DNA from 3 places in the Streptomyces sp. NPDC047072 genome. Region 2 is predicted to be linked to each of the others. Evidence: riboswitches for the same ligand, from Rfam matches in the RefSeq annotation. Region 2 holds a riboswitch; each other region holds the start of a gene.

The links. A riboswitch is a leader RNA that binds a small molecule or an ion and turns the genes downstream of it on or off. The one in region 2 is predicted to bind cyclic di-AMP.
Positions count from the first base shown of each region.
Region 1: another riboswitch for cyclic di-AMP. It lies ahead of ABZ896_RS50855 (M23 family metallopeptidase); the one in region 2 lies ahead of ABZ896_RS45335 (M23 family metallopeptidase).
Region 3: another riboswitch for cyclic di-AMP. It lies ahead of ABZ896_RS11190 (transglycosylase SLT domain-containing protein); the one in region 2 lies ahead of ABZ896_RS45335 (M23 family metallopeptidase).

Region 1 covers NZ_JBEYVC010000285.1:1,883-6,611, reverse strand. The annotation lists gene ABZ896_RS50865 (alginate lyase family protein) at 68-1,276, shown strand; tRNA gene ABZ896_RS50860 (tRNA-Met) at 1,329-1,402, shown strand; cyclic di-AMP (ydaO/yuaA leader) riboswitch at 1,693-1,849, shown strand; gene ABZ896_RS50855 (M23 family metallopeptidase) at 1,861-2,886, shown strand; gene ABZ896_RS50850 (aldo/keto reductase) at 2,969-3,928, shown strand; gene ABZ896_RS50845 (PrsW family intramembrane metalloprotease) at 4,090-4,729, opposite strand, start outside.
Region 2 covers NZ_JBEYVC010000197.1:6,348-11,076, forward strand. The annotation lists gene ABZ896_RS45325 (pitrilysin family protein) at 1-1,342, shown strand, start outside; gene ABZ896_RS45330 (pitrilysin family protein) at 1,339-2,727, shown strand; cyclic di-AMP (ydaO/yuaA leader) riboswitch at 2,918-3,068, shown strand; gene ABZ896_RS45335 (M23 family metallopeptidase) at 3,081-3,833, shown strand; gene ABZ896_RS45340 (GntR family transcriptional regulator) at 4,023-4,718, shown strand.
Region 3 covers NZ_JBEYVC010000018.1:93,226-97,954, forward strand. The annotation lists gene ABZ896_RS11175 (carbohydrate ABC transporter permease) at 1-804, shown strand, start outside; gene ABZ896_RS11180 (LacI family DNA-binding transcriptional regulator) at 827-1,855, shown strand; gene ABZ896_RS11185 (HAD family hydrolase) at 1,941-2,753, shown strand; gene ABZ896_RS11190 (transglycosylase SLT domain-containing protein) at 2,750-3,232, opposite strand; cyclic di-AMP (ydaO/yuaA leader) riboswitch at 3,238-3,410, opposite strand; gene ABZ896_RS11195 (CocE/NonD family hydrolase) at 3,680-4,729, opposite strand, start outside.

The sequences.
Region 1 (4,729 bases), on a different contig from region 2:
CTCCCGCGCAGGACCGATCGGCCCAACAATTCCTGCGCCTCCGCCCCCACAAGGCGACCCTGCGCATATGAGACGTGCTGTCACCCTTGTCCTCGTGCCCCTGCTCGCCCTCGGTGTCGCCTCCTGCGGTACCACCGGCCCCGGTACCCGCACGATGGCCCGTGCGCTGCCCGCGGACGCCGGGTTCACGCATCCCGGTGTGCTGGTCAGCCGGGGGCAGCTGGATGTCGTACGGGAGAAGGTGACGGCGGGGAAGCAGCCGTGGCTGAAGGCGTACCTGGACATGCGGGACAGCAAGTACGGGTCGTACAAGTACCGGCCGGAGCCGATCGCGAACGTCGACTGTCCCTGGGGGAACAAGCCCAAGCACGGGTGTGTCGAGGAGCGTGAGGACGCCATCGCGGCCTATACGCAGGCTCTGCTCTTCTCCGTCACGGGCAAGCGGCAGCACGCCGTGAAGGCCAGGGAGATCATGGACGCCTGGTCGGCGACGGTGAAGCGGCACACGGAGGAGGACGCCGGGCTGCAGACCGGGTGGGCCGGGGCGACCTGGGCGCGGGCCGGCGAGATCATCCGGTACAGCGAGGGGGCGGGCTGGCCCGCCGACCGCGTCCGGCGCTTCGAGACCATGCTGCGCACCGCCTATCTGCCGACCGTCACCCAGAAGGTGCCCGACTACAACGGCAACTGGGACCTCGTGATGACGGACGCGGCCATGGGCATCGCGGTCTTCCTCAACGACCACAAGGCCTTCGACCACGCCGTCCAGCGCTTCCGGGAGCGCGTGCCCGCGTACTTCTACCTGGAGAAGGACGGCAAGGTGCCGCTCACGCCGCCCGGCTCCACCATGACCACCCCGCAGAAGCTGACGACGTACTGGTTCGGGCAGACGACCTACAAGGACGGCCTCTCCCAGGAGACCTGCCGCAACTTCAAGCACGTCGGCTACTCCCTCGCCGCCACCGCGCACGCCGCCGAGACCGCCTGGCACCAGGGCGTCGACCTGTACGGCGAGGTCAAGGACCGCCTGGAGGCCGCGCTCGCCTTCCACGCCCGCTACCAGTCCGGCGAGCCCGCGCCCGCCTGGCTGTGCGGCGGCAAGGTCGACCGGAACATGGGCCCGGACCTGGAGGTCGCGCTCAACCATCTGGAGGACCGGCTCGACATGCCCGTCCCGGCCGCGCACAGGCTCGCCGAGGAGACCCGGCCCGCCGGCACCGACGACCTCTTCGTCTCCTGGGAGACCCTCACCCACGCGGGCAACCCCGGCCTCTGACGGCACGTGGCGCGAGCGGTCCCGCGAATGGCGTATGCTGGTGTCACACCGACGCGGGGTGGAGCAGCTCGGTAGCTCGCTGGGCTCATAACCCAGAGGTCGCAGGTTCAAATCCTGTCCCCGCTACTCAGGTCCGAGGGCCGGAATCCGAAAGGGTTCCGGCCCTCGGTGCGTTTCCCCTTTCTGTGGTCACCAGGCGTGAGCGGGCGAGCGCCCTCCGCATAACAACTGACATACCGTCAATACCTGTGGTCCGGCTGAGGCCGGGTCAACTCGCCCGTTTTTCGCCGGTCATGGGCCGTAAGTCCAGCGGGATTTCGTTAATGATCAAGCGGAACAGCTTGGAATCCGCCCCCCGGGTCTATTAACGTTCGATAACGCAGCGCGGTCGTCCCAGCCGTCACAAGAGACGGCTCCGTGCTCACGCGCCGAATTCCGCAAGGGAACCGGGGAACCACCACTTGGGGTGAATCGCACGTCTTCCGCCGTGGCAGCACGGCAGGTTTACGCGCGTAGGAGACCTTCCTGCTCCGAACCCGTCAGCTAACCCGGTAGGCGAGAAGGAAGGAAAGGAGCACGCCCACGTGGCGTCCAACCCGCCTGCCCCCGAGGCCCCGTACGCAACCGGCAACACCCTTGTGTACGGCGGTTACCGCGCCGACGACGAGGCCCCGCTCGGTGAGTGGAACCCCACCGCGGAGTCCGTCGCCCCCGTCCGGGGCCGGCACCGTGTCGCCAAGCAGCGTGGCGGAGGATTCGCCCGTAGCTCCACCGTGCTCGGCGTCGGAGTCATAGCCGCCGTCAGCGCGGGCGGGATGGCCAGCGCCAACACCGGCAAGCCGCCGGTGTCGATCTCCATGCCCGACCTGCCCGGCGTCGGCTCCCTCATCTCGGACGACGACTCCGCCGCCGACACCGCCACCGCGTTCAGCACGGTCGGTGAGACCACCACCGCCGGTACCGCGCAGGGCACCTCCGACGCCGGTGAGGCGCTGCGCTCGCGCATCCTCGCCCAGGCCGAGGTCCAGCAGGACCAGATCGACACCCGTGCCGCCCAGGCCGTCGCCGACGCCGCCGACAAGGAGGCGCGCGACGCCGCCGCGAAGGCGGAGAAGGACGCGCAGGCCAAGGCCAAGGCCGCCAAGGAGAAGGCGGAGGCGGAGGCGGCGAAGAAGGCCGAGGCCGAGCGCCTGGCCGAGCTCGCCAAGCAGTTCACGCTGCCGACCTCCTCGTACACCATCACCGGCACCTTCGGGCAGGCCGGCTCCCTGTGGTCCTCCGGCTACCACACCGGCCTCGACTTCGCGGCCCCCACGGGCACGCTCATCAAGGCGATCCACAGCGGCACCATCACGGAGGCCGGCTGGGCCGGCTCCTACGGCTACCGCACGATCCTCACCCTCGACGACGGCACCGAGCTGTGGTTCTGCCACCAGTCCTCGATCAGCGTCAGCGTCGGGCAGAAGGTCGCCACGGGGGATGTCATCGGGCGGGTGGGTGCGACGGGCAACGTGACCGGGGCGCATCTGCACCTGGAGGTGCATCCGGGTGGACAGGCCGACGGGATCGACCCGATGGCTTGGCTGCGGAGCAAGGGGCTCAACCCCTGAGGTCTACGAGGGCCATGGGATTTACGGCGATTTTGCGGCCGTAGCGGAAGGCGGGCGTCCGGTGCGCGCGTTGACGTAGGACATGACTTCCTCTCGCTCTCCGCTTCGCAAGCTCGGCTCCTCCGATCTGGAGGTCTTCCCGCTCTCCCTCGGCGGCAACGTGTTCGGCTGGACCGCGGACGAGGCCACCTCGTTCGCGGTCCTCGACGCGTACACGGCCGCCGGCGGCAACTTCGTCGATACGGCCGACTCGTACTCGGCGTGGATCGACGGCAACTCCGGCGGCGAGTCGGAGACGATCATCGGTAGGTGGGTGGCAGCGCGGAGGAACCGCGACGACGTCGTGATCGCCACGAAGGTCAGCCAGCACCCCGACTTCCAGGGCCTGTCGGGCGCGAACATCAAGGCGGCGGCTGAGGCCTCGCTGAAGCGCCTCGGCACCGACCACATCGACCTCTACTACACGCACTTCGACAAGCCGGAGATCCCCGTCGAGGAGATCATCGGCGCGCTCGACGAGCTGGTGCGGGCGGGCAAGGTCCGGCACATCGCCGCGTCCAACATCTCCGCCGAGCGGCTCCAGGAGTCCCTCGACTTCTCCGACCGCGAGGGGCTGGCGCGGTACGTGGCCGTGCAGCCCCACTACAACCTGGTCTCGCGCGACACGTACGAGGGTGACCTCCAGGACGTCGTCGCCCGCGAGGGCCTCTCCGCGGTCCCGTACTTCGCCCTCGCGTCCGGCTTCCTCACGGGCAAGTACCGGCCCGGCACGACGGTCGACAGCGCGCGTGCGGCAAGGGGCGCCGGCAAGCACCTGGACACGGAGCGCGGCCGCAGTGTCCTGACGGCCCTGGACGAGATCGCGGCGGCCCACGACACGGCGGTCGCCACGGTGGCCCTGGCCTGGCTGACGTCCCAACCGACGGTGACAGCCCCCATCGCCTCGGCCCGCACGGCGGACCAACTCCCACCCCTGCTGGACCTCCCGAACCTGACCCTGACGGAGGAGGAGGTGACCCGCCTGACGGAGGCGTCGGCCTGACCCTGCCGTCGGCTTGACCTTGGGGTCGGCCAACTTCTGCGCCGGTCTCCCTCTGCGCCGGTCTCTTGCTTCTGTCGGCCCTTTCCTCCCGCCGCCACGGCGCTCAGCCCCCGCGGCACGGACCGGCGGTGCCGAACCCGCCCCAGAGCCCGCCCGAGCCCCTACGTCCGGTACGGGTTGTAGATCGGGTACGGCACCGCCGGATGGCCCTGCCCGTACACCCCGTACACCGGCCAGGGCGGCGCAGCCACCGGGACCGGCGGCGCGGCCATCCGCCCCGCGTGGTCCAGCGCCACCCGGGCCACCTCCCGCCGCGCCCACAGCTCCAGCAGCAACTCCCGCTCCCGTACGAGGAAGTCGGCCCCCGCCCGCCCCTGCCGCCCCCGCCGCCGCAGAAACGCGAGAGACGTCGCGTACGCCTCGTACTCCGCGACCGCCCGCGCCGCGGCACGCCCCCCGAGCTGCCGCCGCGCGTACTGCCGGGCCAGCCGCCGTGCCCGCATCGACCCGAGGACGTACGGCTCGACCGGCGCCAGCCACCCCGTCGCGGCGTACACGGGCAGCTCCTCCCGCACGGCCCGCAGCTCCCGCTGCCGCGTCCAGATCACCAGCCAGGTCAGCAGCGCGAACGCCGGCACCATGAACATCGCGTACACCGCGAAGAACCCGTACTCCCCGAACGTCGACGAGCCGTTCCACATCGCGTGCATGCCCATGGCGAGCAGCAGCCCGGCGACCGGCACGAGCACCCGCCGCACATGGTGGCGCTCCGCCGACAGCGCGGAGATGCCGAAGCCGATC
Region 2 (4,729 bases):
GGGTCACACGGCCACAGACCAGGCAGGCACCGGAGGCCTGACAGCAACGGAGCACCGCCTGGCCAACGGCCTGCGCGTGGTGCTCTCCGAGGACCACCTGACCCCGGTCGCGGCGGTGTGCCTCTGGTACGACGTCGGCTCGCGCCACGAGGTCAAGGGCCGGACCGGCCTTGCTCACCTTTTCGAGCACCTGATGTTCCAGGGCTCCGCCCAGGTCAAGGGCAACGGCCACTTCGAACTGGTCCAGGGCGCCGGCGGCTCGCTCAACGGCACCACCAGCTTCGAACGCACCAACTACTTCGAGACCATGCCGACCCATCAGCTGGAGCTCGCCCTCTGGCTGGAGGCGGACCGCATGGGCTCCCTGCTGGCCGCCCTCGACGACGAGTCGATGGAGAACCAGCGCGACGTCGTCAAGAACGAGCGCCGGCAGCGCTACGACAACGTCCCCTACGGCACCGCCTTCGAGAAGCTCACCGCGCTCGCCTACCCCGAGGGCCACCCCTACCACCACACCCCCATCGGCTCCATGGCCGACCTGGACGCGGCCACCCTGGAGGACGCCCGCGCGTTCTTCCGCACGTACTACGCGCCCAACAACGCCGTCCTGTCGGTCGTCGGCGACATCGACCCGGAGCAGACGCTCGCCTGGATCGAGAAGTACTTCGGCTCCATCCCCTCCCACGACGGCAAGCAGCCCCCGCGTGACGGCACCCTGCCCGACGTCATCGGCGAGCAGCTGCGCGAGGTCGTCGAGGAGGAGGTCCCCGCGCGCGCGTTGATGGCCGCCTACCGGCTGCCCCACGACGGCACCCGCGAGGCCGACGCGGCCGACCTGGCCCTCACCGTCCTCGGCGGCGGCGAGTCCTCCCGCCTCTACAACCGTCTCGTACGGCGCGACCGTACGGCCGTCGCGGCGGGCTTCGGCCTGCTGCGCCTCGCCGGAGCGCCCTCCCTGGGCTGGCTCGACGTCAAGACCTCCGGGGACGTCGAGGTGCCGGTCATCGAGGCGGCCATCGACGAGGAGCTCGCCCGGTTCGCTGAGGAGGGCCCCACGGCCGAGGAAATGGAGCGCGCCCAGGCCCAGTTGGAGCGCGAGTGGCTGGACCGGCTCGGCACCGTCGCGGGCCGCGCCGACGAACTGTGCCGCTTCGCCGTCCTGTTCGGCGATCCCCAGCTCGCCCTGACCGCCGTACAGCGCGTCCTGGAGGTGACCGCCGAGGAGGTCCAGGCGGTCGCCAAGGCCAAGCTGCGTCCCGACAACCGCGCGGTGCTGGTCTACGAACCGACCGCCCCCGAAGCCACTGCCGACCAGGACGAGAACGAGGAGGCGGCCCAGTGACCGAGCTCGCCGCGATGGACTTCCACCCCCAGCCCCAGGCCGGCGAGGCCCGGCCCTGGGCCTTTCCGGCCCCCACGCGCGGAGCGCTCGGCAACGGCCTGACCGTCCTGCGCTGCCACCGCCCCGGCCAGCAGGTCGTCGCCGTCGAGGTCCTCCTGGACGCGCCCCTGGACGCCGAACCGGCCGGCCTGGACGGCGTCGCCACGATCATGGCGCGCGCCTTCTCCGAGGGCACCGACAAGCACTCCGCCGAGGAGTTCGCCGCCGAGCTGGAGCGCTGCGGCGCCACCCTCGACGCGCACGCCGACCACCCCGGCGTGCGGATCAGCCTCGAAGTCCCGGCCTCCCGCCTCGCCAAGGCGCTCGGTCTGCTCGCCGACGCCCTCAGGGCGCCCGCGTTCGCCGACAGCGAGGTCGAGCGCCTCGTCCGCAACCGCCTTGACGAGATCCCGCACGAGCTGGCCAGCCCCTCCCGCCGGGCCGCCAAGGAGCTCTCCAAGGAGCTGTTCCCGGCCGACTCTCGCGTCTCGCGCCCGCGCCAGGGCACCGAGGAGACGGTCGAGAACATCGACTCCGCCGCCGTACGCGCCTTCTACGAGAAGCACGTCCGGCCCGCCACCGCGACCGCCGTGGTCGTCGGCGACCTCACCGGCATCGACCTCGACGCGCTGCTCTCGGACACCCTCGGCTCCTGGACCGGCTCCACGGCCGAGCCGCGGCCCGTGCCGCCGGTGACCGCCGACGACACCGGCCGGGTCGTCATCGTGGACCGCCCCGGCGCCGTCCAGACCCAGCTCCTGATCGGCCGTATCGGCGCCGACCGGCACGCGCGCGTGTGGCCCGCGCAGGTGCTCGGCACCTACTGCCTCGGCGGCACCCTCACCTCCCGCCTGGACCGCGTCCTGCGCGAGGAGAAGGGCTACACCTACGGCGTACGGGCCTTCGGGCAAGTCCTCAGGTCCGCCCCGGACGGCTCGGGCGCGGCGATGCTCGCCATCAGCGGCTCCGTGGACACCCCGAACACCGGCCCGGCGCTCCAAGACCTGTGGACGGTGCTGCGCACGCTCGCCGAGGGCGGTCTCACCGACGCCGAGCGGGACGTCGCCGTACAGAACCTCGTCGGTGTGGCGCCGCTCAAGTACGAGACCGCGGCGGCCGTGGCGAGCACCCTGGCCGACCAGGTCGAGCAGCACCTGCCGGACGACTACCAGGCGACGCTGTACCAGCAGCTCGCCGCGACCGGCACCGTCGAGGCCACCGCGGCCGCCGTGAGCGCCTTCCCCGTGGACCGGCTGGTGACGGTCCTGGTCGGCGACGCGGCGCAGATCAAGGCGCCCGTCGAGGCCCTCGGCATCGGCGAGGTCAAGGTCGTCTCCGCGGAGTAGGCACACGCGCGTGCGGGGCCCTGGTGACCGGAGCGTCACCAGGGCCCTTTGATGTCCGAATTGAGGAGGAGGTTGCCTGTCTGCCCTGTGGGATGTGCAACAAAGACCTTGATCCGTTTGGGGATGGGAAGAGCCCCCGCTTAGCGTCTTCCGGGCTGTCCGTCAGGCACCGCGCCGCATCCGCGGCACCGGACAGTCATCGCCGAGTCCCCGTCTGGCGCGAGCCAGGGGAGCCGGGGACCCATCCGCAGTCCCTGGGGTGAATCGGACGCCCGCGTCCGTAGGAGACCTTCCTGCTCCGAACCCGTCAGCTAACCCGGTAGGCGAGAGGGAAGGAAAGGACCAGCCACCACATGGCGTTCACCTGCGCCACCGGGAAGCACCGACGTCCCGGCCGGATGAAGCGCACCGCCGCCCGCGCGGCGGGAGTCGCGGCCCTGGCCACCACCGGCGTCATCGGCACCATCGCCGCCCCCGCGTTCGCCGCCGAGAACTCCGTCGAGCAGACCGGCCTCACTCCGGTCATCAGCGTCGGCGACACCGTCGCCGCCCAGATCGACGCCCAGGCCACCGCCCAGCAGGAGGCCGCCGAGCACAAGGCGGCCGTGGCGGCCGCGAAGAAGAAGGCCGCCGAGCGCGCCAAGGAGGAGCGCGAGGCCAAGGAGCGCGCCGCCCGCGAGGCCGAGCGCAAGCGCCTCAACGCCTTCGTCGCCCCGATCTCCGGCTCGTACATCTCCACCGGCTACAAGACCGGCGGCTCCCTGTGGTCCTCCGGCAGCCACACCGGCGTCGACTTCCACGCGGCCAGCGGCACCTCCGTGCACGCGGTCGGCCGCGGCACCGTCGTGGAGGCCGGCTGGGGAGGGTCGTACGGGAACCAGATCGTGATCAGGATGGCCGACGGCACGTACACCCAGTACGGCCACCTGTCGTCCATCGGCGTCTCGGTCGGCCAGTCGGTCACCCCCGGGCAGCAGATCGGCCTCTCCGGCGCGACCGGCAACGTCACCGGGCCGCACCTGCACTTCGAGGCCCGCACCACCCCCGAGTACGGCTCGGACATCGACCCCGTCTCCTACCTGCGCTCGCACGGCGTGAACGTCTGACGACGTACGGCGAGATCCATCACGAGCCCCGGCCGCCCCGGCCGGGGTTTTCGTCGTTTTGGGACCCCCGCTGTCCAAAAAATATCCCTGGATTCCGGCCCGGCATCGGAAATTCCGGCTCATTGCAATAGAGTCACGGAACACACGTCAATCGGCGACGTTTCACGGGGATTAAGACGGAGGTCGGACATGCGTATTCCGGCGCACTCGGTATGCACGGCGATCCGGGACGACATCGTCGCGGGTGTCTACGAGCGCGGGAGCCGGCTCACCGAGGAACTGCTCGCCCGCCGCTACGGCGTCTCCCGCGTCCCCGTCCGGGAGGCCCTGCGCACCCTGGAGGCCGAGGGCTTCGTGGTGACGCGGCGGCACGCGGGCGCGTGCGTCGCCGAACCGACCGAGCAGGAGGGTGCCGACCTCCTGGAGATGCGCATGCTCCTGGAGCCGCTCGGCGCCGCACGGGCCGCCCAGCGTCGCACCGAGGCCCATCTGAAGGTGCTGCGCGGGCTGGTCCGGCTGGGCCAGGAGCGGGCCAGGAGGGGCAACAGCGAGGATCTGCGCTCCTTGGGCGGCTGGTTCCACGAGACGCTCGCCCAGGCCTCGGGCAGCCCCGCGCTGTCCTCCCTGCTGACCCAGCTGCGCCACAAGATCGCCTGGATGTACGTCGTGGACGCGCCCGCCAACCCGGTGGAGTCCTGGGCGGAGCACGGCGCGATCGTGGACGCGGTGGCACGCGGGGACGGCGAGCGCGCGCGGGCGATCACGGCGCTGCACACCGAGCGCTCGGGCGCCGCGCACCGGCCGCGGTTCCCCGGGGGCGGCGACCGCGCGGAGCGTGTGAGGACCTCGCAACATTCTGTAAACGTGACCGGTCTGCGGCATTAACACGGGCGCCG
Region 3 (4,729 bases), on a different contig from region 2:
CTCGTCCTGCTCCTCGGCGCCCTGTACTGCATGGTCCCCATCGCCTGGGTCGTCATCGCGGCGACCAAGGACCGCTCGGAGCTCTTCTCCACCTTCAGCTTCGCCCCCGGCACCGGCCTCTTCTCCAACCTCGGCGACCTGACGGACTACCGGGACGGCATCTACTGGCGGTGGATGGCCAACTCGGCCTTCTACGCCGGTTTCGGTGCCCTGCTCTCGGCCGCGGTGTCCGCCGCCGGCGGCTACGCGCTCGGCCGCTTCGCCTTCCGGGGCCGCGAGGCCATCTTCAAGATGATCCTGGCGGGGGTGCTGGTGCCGAGCATCGTGCTCGCCGTACCGCAGTACCTGCTGCTGGCGAAGCTGGGGCTCGCCGACTCGTACTGGTCGATGCTGCTGCCGTCGATCCTGTCGCCGTACGGCGTCTATCTGGTCCGGATCTACGCGGCCGCGTCGGTGCCCGCCGAGCTCATGGAGGCGGCCCGTATGGACGGCGCGAGCGAGTGGAGGATCTTCTCGCGGATCGCCGTACCGATGATGATGCCGGGCCTGATCACGGTGTTCCTCTTCCAGTTCGTCGGGATCTGGAACAACTTCCTTCTGCCCTACGTAATGCTCGCGGACGACGAGAAGTTCCCGATCACCCTCGGCCTGTACACGCTGCTCGCCCAGGGCGCCTCGCAGCCGGCCCTCTACACCCTGGTCATCACCGGCTGCCTGCTCGCGATCCTCCCGCTGATCGCCCTCTTCCTGGTGATCCAGCGCTTCTGGTCCCTGGACCTGCTGAGCGGCTCCATCAAGTCCTAGTCACTTCTGCGTTACGAGGAACATGACCACCAGTGCGAACGGGCGTCGCCGGCCTCCCACCATCCATGACGTGGCCCGGGAGGCGGGCGTGTCGCGCGGTACCGTCTCCCGGTTCCTGAACGGCGGCCACTACGTCTCGCCGGCCGCCCGGCGGTCGGTGGAGGCCGCCATCAGGAAGACGGGATACGTCGTCAACCGGCACGCCCGCAGCCTGAGCACCGGCCGGTCCGACTCGGTGGCCTTCCTGCTCACCGAACCGCAGGAGAAGTTCTTCGAGGACCCCAACTTCAACATCCTGCTGCGCGGTTGCACGGAGCACCTCGCCCAGCACGACATCCCGCTGCTGCTCATGCTGGCCGCCAGCGACGACGACCGGCGCCGGCTGACCCGGTACATCACCTCGGGCCACGTCGACGGGGTGCTGCTGCTCTCCAACCACAGCGGTGACCCGGTCGCCGCCGAACTGCACGACGCCGGGATCCCGTTGGTGGTCTGCGGCAAGCCGATAGGGCTCGGCTCCAAGGTGAGCTACGTGGCCGCCGCCGACCGCGACGGCGCGCAGGAGATGGTCCGCCATCTGCTCGCGGGCGGCCGCCGCCGCATCGGCATGGTCACCGGGCCGCTCGACATGCCGGGCGGCCCCGACCGGCTGGCCGGCTACCGGGACGTGCTCGCCGAGGCGGGCCTGCCCTACGACCCGGCGCTCGTGGTGGAGGGCGACTTCCGCCGCAGCGGCGGCGAACAGGCGGCCCGTACGCTGCTCGCGCAGGCACCCGACATGGACGCGGTCTTCGTCGCCTCCGACCTGATGGCCCTCGGGGTCGTCAACGTCCTGCAGCAGTGCGGGCGTTCGGTCCCGGATGACATCGCTGTCGGCGGCTTCGACGACTCGCACGCGGCCACCTCCATCGCGCCCGCCCTCACCACCATGCGCCAGCCCTTCGAACGCATCAGCGCCGAGATGGTCCGCATGCTGCTCGCGCAGATCGCGGGCGAGGACACGGCCGGGGTGATCCTGCCGACGGAACTGGTCGTACGGGGCTCCGCGTAACCGGAACACACGTCAACGTATGTGAAAGCAGCAGCCGTCCGGTTCGCGTCGAGTCGCACGGGCCTGCCGACCGTATTCTCTGATCATGGCCGCCTCCACCGCATATTCACTCATCGCCACCGACCTGGACGGAACGCTGCTGCGGGCCGACGACACGCTCTCCGACCGGTCCCGGGCCGTGCTCGAACGGGTGGCGGAGGCGGGTGCGAAGCATCTCGTCGTGACCGGACGCCCCGCGCCCAGAGTGCGGCCGCTCCTCGACGACCTCGGCAGCACGGGGCTCGCGGTGTGCGGACAGGGCGCGCAGGTGTACGACGCCGGCGCGGACCGTCTGCTGTGGTCGGTGACCCTGGACCGGGAGCTGGCCGAGACCGCGCTCGGCAAGATCGAGGCGGAGGTCGGGCAGGTGTACGCGGCTGTCGACCAGGACGGCGTCGACGGGCTCACGCTCATCGAGCCGGGCTATCTGATGCCCCATCCGACGCTGCCCGCGGTGCGGGTCGGGCGCCGCGACGACCTGTGGTGCGAGCCGATCAGCAAGGTGCTGCTCCGTCACCCCTACCTGTCTGACGACGAGTTGGCGGTGACGGCGCGCTCGGTGGTGGGCTCGCTGGCCACGGTCACCATGTCCGGCCCCGGCACCGTCGAACTCCAGCCATGCGGCATCACCAAGGCGACCGGTCTCGCGCTGGCCGCCGACCATCTGGGCCTGGGCCCGGAGACGACCATCGCGTTCGGGGACATGCCCAACGACATCCCCATGTTCGACTGGGCGGCCCACGGTGTCGCGATGGCCAACGCCCATCCCGAACTCAAGGCCGTGGCCGACGAGGTGACCCTGTCGAACGAGGACGACGGCATCGCCGTCGTCCTCGAAAGACTGTTCAGGCTCGCCTAGTAGGCGCCCCACACGTTGTCGATGGAGCCGTACCGCTGGGCCGCGTAGTTGCAGGCGGCGGTGATGTTCGCGACCGGGTCGTACGGGTCCCAGGACGTGTTCGTGACGTGGTACGCGTTGAACGTCGGGTCGATCACCTGGAGCAGGCCCTTGGACGGGGTGCCCGCGGCGGCGTTGGAGTCCCAGTTGTTGATCGCGTACGGGTTGCCCGAGGACTCCCGGATGATGTTGCGGTAGATGCCGTTGTACGACCCCGGGATGCCGTTCTCGGCCATGACCGCGAGGGACGCGCGGATCCAGCCGTCGAGGGTGTTGGCGTACCCGAGCGAGGTGGCGGTCTGGACCGGCACGGTCGCGGCGGAGGCACTGGTCGCGCCGATGACCGGGAGGGCGAGTACGGCGGCCCCGGTGCCGAGGACGGCGAGCTTGCGGGCGAGACGGCCCTGGCGGCGGTGACGGTGCTGAGCGGCAGCAGGCATGGCGAAGTTCCTCTCCGTCGCCTGCGAGGTGAGCTGTCGGGTTCGGGCGGGAGCTGCCCGGCCACGCCCACGAAAGGCGTGACTTCACCCCGAGCCGTACCGGTTTGTCCGAAGACGCCCGGCCCGGCGACTTACCTGGGTCCCCCGCTCCTGCCGTGGTTCTCGGTGGGTGTACGGGCGGCGGCAGGATTCGGCGTCCGCCCGACAGGCCGGGAACGTATGCGAGAGCACATGTCCGGAACAAGTGCCGGATTCACACACTGCGCCTATTGACCTGCGTGTGAGGCTTATGGGCCGCTTGATCCTTTGCGGCCGCCAAGCCTCAACGCGGGCTCGGGCAAAGGGGGGTGAGGCGGCGTCGGATCCGTCGCGGACCGCCTGTTGGAGTGAGCCAAGTCACGCCCGATCGCAAGTGGGGTGAAACGGTCATCTGGCGTCAACTCATCGTTAACCGGCCGTCCGTGGGATCCGCTTCTCCCAGGTCTGGTGGAAGACCACCTCGCCGCCCTCGGTGCAGATCACCTCGTTCGAGGTGAGGAAGTCCGTCCCGTCGCAGCCGATCTCCGAGCGGGTGCGGACGGTCGTGTCCCAGCCGAGTTCCGGGCGGTGCAGCCGGATCGACCAGTCCGAGCGGGTGCGCGCGGTCAGCGGGTCCGCCTCCTGGATCGTGTACGTCTCCAGCGCGTCCTCGGTGAACTCCAGACCGTCGGGGTACACGCGCGTGCCGCCGTACCGGGGGTCGACCTCAAGACGCCACTCGCCCTTGGCGACGTCCCGGACGACCAGGCGCTCGGGGCGGGGCTCGTCGAAGGTGGCCGGGTAACTGACGCCGAGGGGTTCGGACTGCTCCGGCTCCTCGAAGGAGATCTCTTCGAAGGGGGTCTCCTTGGAGGCGTCCTTGCCGGCGCCCTCCGAGGACGCTTCACGCGCGCGTACCGGCAGTTCGAGGAAGCTTCCCGCCGGGTCCAGCGTGAAGCCCGCCTCCGAGCCCGGCTGCGGCCAGATCCACGGCCAGTACGCGGAGGACACGGCGAGCCGGATGCGGTGGCCGGGCGGGAAGGCGTGCCCGATGCCGTTCAGCTCGAAGGAGACCTCCTCGGTGGCCCCCGGCTCCCAGGGCACCGCCCGGTCGCGTCCGTGGCGCGCCGAGAGGTTCAGCACGCCCCGGGTGACCAGGGTCGAGGAGCCGTCCGGGGCCACGTCGCACAGCCGGGCGACGACCTGTGCGCGCGGTACCTCGCAACGCACCCTGAGCCGTACCCGCGGCCGCCCCAGCACCCGGGTCTCCTCGCCGACCGCGAACTCGAAGCAGACCGAGCGGGCGTCCTCCTCGCGCTGGTCCGGCGGCAGGTCGGCGTCGTTGCCGAAGGGGAAGAAGCGGCCGGCGTCCACGCCCGTGTGCTGCGGGGAGCGGACCGGGACAGGGGCGCCCTGAAGGCCGTACGTGATGATCCGGACGTTCGGCGAGGGCCAGGACGGCTCGCCGACCCAGCGGCC